2 regions of the Desulfotomaculum sp. 1211_IL3151 genome follow, and region 1 is predicted to be linked to the other one. Evidence: riboswitches for the same ligand, from Rfam matches in the RefSeq annotation. Region 1 holds a riboswitch; the other holds the start of a gene.

Region 1 (3,150 bases):
TATCGTGCGATCCACCGGATCCATCTGTAAACTCTTTACCATTACAGTCTGTTTGCCACCGTTTACACTCATATTAATAAGCGTGTTTCGTCCGGTTCCAGAACTAAGAATTTTCTTTAAATCTTTGGCGTCAACGGAAATACTCATGGACCCCATTTCTTTGCCATAAACTACACCGGGAACACCACCGCTTTTTCTAATTTGCTTAGCAATCGATTTTGTATCTGTTTCTCTCACAGTTGCATTTAACCTTGAACCTGTCATAAAATTACCCTCCCAACTAAATATGTCCCTATTATTCCCTATTTTTGGTCATATCAAACAATTCCAGGGCATAAAGATCAATATAATGAGTTTGATGTAAAGGGGGGCCTAATAATGCGCAAGAGCAAAAAATTTATTGGTATGCCGATCATCAGTCTTGCCGAGGGCCAGGAAATGGGTGCAGTCAAGGGGTTAGTTGTAGATCCGTTTCAGCAAAGGATAGCCGCCCTAATTATAGAGCAAAAAGGTTGGTTTAAAGATCAAAAATTTGCCCCTTATGGTAAAGTACGCAGCGTAGGTGCCGATGCCATCACCATTGATCAAGGAGCAATCGTTGAAAAGGGTACCAGCCTGCCAGACATTTTAAAGCTTTACAAAGAAAGAATTAACATCATCGGCAGCAAAGTTATCGCAGAAAATGGTTCCGATCTCGGGGAAGTAGATGAGTTTTATGTTGATGAAATAAGTGGTCAAATCGTTGGCCTGGAGATTAGCGGCAACTTTTTAAACAGCCTATTTAAAGGTAAATCCTTTATGGAAATTGCCTTTGTTAAGACCATTGGTAAAGAATTAGTCGTAACGTCCGTGGATGCCTTAGAAAACTTGGTTAAAGTTGATGGCGGTTTACACGAAACCGTTAAACAGCTCAAAGACAGTACAAATCATATCTGGGAAAGCACGGTACAAAAAACCAAGGAAATTAGTACGTTAACGAAAGAAATAAGCAGCAAAAAGGTGGAGGAAATTGAAAGCAAAACGAAAGATCTCGGAGAAACGCTACGTGAACGGGTTAAGAGAAAAAGTAAAGACGACCCCATCGAAGACGATGTTGTCATTCATGATTTGCCGGCAGGCACCCTAAGATCAGAGGAAGAAGCCTTAAACCGCCAAGAGGTTATCCATGACGAGGTTGTTATTCAAGATTTACCACCAGGCTCACTACCACGCCAGACCGAGGAATTAACCCGTGTTGAACAGATAGAAGATCTCGTTGAAATCCATGAATTACCCCCCGGTGCTTTACCCCGCGAAGAAAATCCCAGCGAGGACGAAAGCGAGGATGAACAAGAAGCGATCGGGGAGCCCATCGTACCAGAAGAAAATACAGAGATTAAAAAAGAATAGTCCTCCGCTTTATTGCTGTATTTGATAGTTGCAAGGCTAATTAGGCCCCTGGGCCATGAGCCTTGGGCCTAAAAGGTTACGGGCTGACAGCTAACACGAAAAGGTGTCTGATCTTCAGCACAAAACTGAAGCTCAGACACCTTTCTTTAGCCCAAGGCAGGTGAATTTATTCGAAGGCAGCATACTATCAATGTATAGACAAACATTGTGGGATACTCTATAATTATTAATCAAATTACCGCAAATGGGGAAGTCCGTGAGAATCGGACGCAGTCGCGCTACGGTAACGGAAGGCTGTTTTGGCAAGTCCGGAGTCCGAGTACCATGGTAATTTGCTAATTTTTTGTCGCGCAAACAAAAAAGGAGGAATTACTTTGTACACAGGAGCAGCCACTTATGTAGTCGGTTTTCCGAGAATCGGAGAACAGAGAGAACTGAAAAAAGCCCTTGAACATTATTGGGATCAAAAAATCGGTTTTGCAGAGATTGCCGATCGGACAAGAAAATTACGTCGAAGACACTGGTTATATCAAAAAGAGGCTGGTATCTCTTTTATTAGCAGCAATGATTTTAGTTTGTATGATAACATGCTCGATACAGCAATGATGTTAAATGCAATACCGGAAAGATTTCGTACCATCCACAACGAACAAGAGCTTTATTTTGCTATGGCCCGCGGAACGAGTAACGCTGTGGCGCTGGAAATGACGAAGTGGTTTAATACCAATTATCACTACATTGTCCCGGAACTTTCCGATACCATGGACTTCTCATTAAATGCAGATAAAATAATCAATGAGTATTTAGAAGCAAAAGAATACGGCATCCGCACAAAAATTAATTTGATCGGACCCATAACCTTTTTATCTCTTTCCAAACGTGTTGATCGTAATCCGGATACTTTGGAACTACTCCAAAGAATTTTGCCTTGTTACGTTTCTCTGCTTAAGAAAATGGCTTTTCTTGATGATGAAGTATACATTCAATTTGACGAACCAATCGTCGTAAAGGATCTGGACAAAAGAACCCTTGAACTGTTTTACTTATCCTATAAAGAATTAGCCAACGTGGATAGCAGGCTTAGACTGATCGTCATGACTTATTTTGATCATGCGGTGGAAGCTGTAAAAACACTGTTTGATATTCCGATTTATGGTATCGGACTGGATTTTCTATACGGACCGGAAAATCTAAAAATTCTTAATTGTCTGAACGGTAAAAAACTAATTGCAGGCATTGTCGACGGAAGAAATATTTGGAGAAATGACTATCGAAGTACCTTGACTTTACTTAAAAACATAGAAAAACATGTAAAAAGGGAAGATATCATCCCTTCCACCACCTGTTCTCTATTACATGTTCCTTATTCTTTGGAACATGAGAACCAGCTAGACAAAGAAATTAAGTCATGGCTGAGTTTTGCCCGGGAAAAACTTGAAGAACTATCGGATCTTGCCAAGTTATTTTTTATTGAAAGGGATTCTGAGAACCACCCATCCATTTTAAAAGATAATCAACGTATATTTATAACAAAACAACAATCGCCTAAAGCAATAAACCCCTTGGTTCGAGGGAGAGTTTGTTGCATTGAAAAAAAGGAACGAGTCGGCTCTTTTAACGACAGGAATGACATTCAGCGGAGAATACTCAATCTGCCTCTGCTTCCGACAACAACCATTGGAAGTTTTCCTCAAACCAATGAGATTAGGAAGCTGAGACGGGATTTCAAAAATAACATTATTTCTCAAGCAGAATATGATA
Region 2 (3,150 bases), on a different contig from region 1:
GGCTATCAGGAGGATAAGGTTAAATTTATCGGGCATGGTATAGGTTTGGAAGTGGATGAATTGCCGATCTTTGCCAAGGGGTTGAAGACCCCCATATTACCTGGCATGACCTTTGCCCTGGAACCTAAATTTATCTTTGCTGAGGGCGCCATTGGTATTGAAAACAGTTTTGTAATGACCGAGCATGGTCCAGATTATTTAAGTATGACACCCAATGTGATTACCTATATAAAATAATTAGGAGGGGAAATAATGGAAAAGAAAGTAATGTGGGACGAAAACCTTAGCAATGAGCAATTAGCTAAATTGTCCATGGAGATGTTTCATCGTATTGTCATTCATCATGCCTTATGGTTTAATGAAGTCCAGCATCAGCTGGGTTTTCCTGAGGCACTGAAGATTTTGGATGCAGCCTACCAGAAGAGCTTTAATATTCAAATGAAGCGTTTTGGTAAATTCTTTGGCTTTGAAATGGAAAATGGTGTACCAAAACCCTTTTTAGCGATGCCTAGGGAAAAACTTTTGGCCCTGCTTAACGATACAGCAGTTAACTGGCTGGCCAATGATGGAGTGTGGTTCCAGGCTGTTGAATTCAAACATGGCATGAATGATGCTAAACGCTGCAATGATTCCTGCTGGGGAAAATTTTCACCCTTCGAGGCAGATTCAATTAAACGTTTCTTAGGCTTAGAGGAAAAACCAGGTCTGGAAGGCCTTAAGAAAGCCCTGCAGTTTAGAATGTATGCCAGGATCAATGTACAATCCATTATTGATGAAAGTCCCAATAGTATTGTCTTTCAGATGAATGATTGCCGGGTGCAGTCTGCCCGGAAACGCCAAGGTTTAGATGATTACCCCTGTAAATCTGCCGGTCTGGTTGAGTATGCAACATTTGCCAGGACCATTGATTCGAGAATTAAGACCGAATGTATCGGCTGCCCACCGGACGCCCACCCTGAAGAGTGGTTCTGTGCTTGGCGTTTTATCTTAGTTGAGGAAGCTTAGTGCCACTTGCTAGATTAACTTAATACTTTAGTTGCTGGAATAGGTGCTTTACTCTGAAAAGGTAAAGCTTAAAAGGGAAGTCGGTGCAAGGCCGACGCGGTACCGCCACTGTAATGAGGAGGAGCCCCACAAAATACCACTGGGAAAAAACCTGGGAAGGTGTGGGGTTCCGATGATCCGAAGCCAGGAAATCTGCCTATGCCAGGTTACCACTATCCCTACGGATGTATAGGAGGTGGCTTCATGGTGTATGTGCTGTTTCCTGGCACCGTCATAAAACCCCGGTACATTTGTAGAACCGGGGTTTTTAATTTGCCCAACTAGGATACAAACAAATCGCAATTACATGAATGAAAAAGGTGAGTATCGGAATGAGGAAAAAAAGAATTTGCTTAAGGATTACTTCAATACTAATCACCCTTTGTTTTATTTTGAATACGACATTTTTAACGATTCCCAACCTGGCAGTGGCCAGTGAACCGGGTAAGACCTATACCGCCAGTCAGTTATCCCAAAAAGCCATTGAATTTATACATAAGCAATATCAGGCCGGTGAAAAAATCGATGGCTATACGGCCTACGTATTAGCCCTAGGCGGCGAGGATCTGGGGTCTGAAAAATGGACCAATAATGGCAAAACATTAAAACAAGAAATCAAAGAATTGTCCAATTTGCTGGGGGATCATCTTACCTTAATCAGTTATATATGCAACACCCAGAATGACGATGGCAGCTTTGGACCTTTAGGCAATGAATATGGAACGAAAGGCCCCTTACTGGCCTTAGCATCCATTAAAAATGATCTGGTGCCTGGAGTAGAAAGGCAGCAGGTAGAGGATGCCATTCATAAAGCCATTCATTACTTCCAAGAGAAATATCAAAGCGGTACCATTACCTATGATGCACAAGGTTTTAGCCTTGATTATCGCTGTATCGAAGCCTTGGTCAAGGCAGGCGAAGACCTTTCAGCAGACGGGTGGATATACCAAGGAACCTCTCTCCGGGATGCTGTGCTTGCTTCTGCCGCTGTTACTGCCGCCAACCCAGCAGCCACAGCGGTGGAATTGGCTAAAGAATTGGCAGCCCTTGATGCAGTGCAAGCATACTCAGCCAATGCAGAAGCACCCACCCTGGCCGCAGCAATTGGTTTGGATGCAGCAAATAATGTTGAGTTAGACGAAGCCACAGAGATTGAAACAGAAACAGAAACAATCGCTGAAGTGAGGGAAACCCCGGCTAGCGAGGTTATATCAGAAGAAACAACAAATGAAACCGAGTTAGAAGCAGCCCCAGAAATTGAAACAGAAACATTCGTTGAGGCCGAATCATTTTCAGCAATTGAGATTACATCCGAGGAAGCAATTGATGAACCTAAATTAGAAGTAACGACAGAAATTGAAGCAGAAGTAACAGAAGTAACGTTTGAGGCTAAATCAACCCCAAGCATAGAGGAAACAACGGAGGAAATGAACAATGAGGTTGCGTTAAACGAAAACGTTGCAAGGGAATTATCTGTTACGGATGAAGTATACTCAGACATTGTTACCGAAATTAATTTAAACGTAGTTGAAGTTGAGCAGACCTTACCTCCCACAGATAGCATGGCCCCAATTCATGAAAAAAAATATAAGGCACCGGATGCAGCTGACCTAGCGAATTCGATTGCCCAACAACAGGCAGCAGATGGCAGCTTTGGAACAAGTATCTATGATCATGTGACCGTGCTTCATGCATTGGGTAAAGCAGGCCTGCTGGAGGGCATTGACCAAGAAAAGGCCCTTGCCTATATTGATGGTTTAAAAAAGATTCACAAAGATATTTTTGGTTATGACGCCGGGGTAGCCTGGGGATCTGAATGGACACCGGAGGAAGCAGACACCACTGCCCAGGTTATGACTGCCCTTAGTTATTTTGATGCAACAAAGGATGTAAATGAGACTATCCAGGACGGTCTGAGCTATCTTAGGGATGTGCAAGACCCGGATAGGGCTGCCATCGCTATTAATAGCTGGGATAGTACCTATAACACGGCTGAAACATTGATTGCCCTAAAGGCCCTGAAAAGATCCTATGATGAGTATGCCGGTTCCGGTTCAGCCTGGACAAAAAAATCTAGAACAAATACGCTGGCAAAGTGTTTACTGG

Evidence for each region. A riboswitch is a leader RNA that binds a small molecule or an ion and turns the genes downstream of it on or off. The one in region 1 is predicted to bind cobalamin.
Region 2: linked by a shared signal. The riboswitch ahead of V6C11_RS07625 (S-layer homology domain-containing protein) and the one ahead of metE (5-methyltetrahydropteroyltriglutamate--homocysteine S-methyltransferase) in region 1 are both predicted to bind cobalamin.

What each region holds. Positions count from the first base shown of each region.
Region 1 covers NZ_JBAIYV010000010.1:65,191-68,340, forward strand. The annotation lists gene V6C11_RS01635 (50S ribosomal protein L25) at 1-264, opposite strand, end outside; gene V6C11_RS01640 (PRC-barrel domain-containing protein) at 379-1,389, shown strand; cobalamin riboswitch at 1,590-1,723, shown strand; gene metE (5-methyltetrahydropteroyltriglutamate--homocysteine S-methyltransferase) at 1,764-3,150, shown strand, end outside.
Region 2 covers NZ_JBAIYV010000031.1:20,069-23,218, forward strand. The annotation lists gene V6C11_RS07615 (M24 family metallopeptidase) at 1-237, shown strand, start outside; gene V6C11_RS07620 (DUF6125 family protein) at 253-1,005, shown strand; cobalamin riboswitch at 1,030-1,219, shown strand; gene V6C11_RS07625 (S-layer homology domain-containing protein) at 1,377-3,150, shown strand, end outside.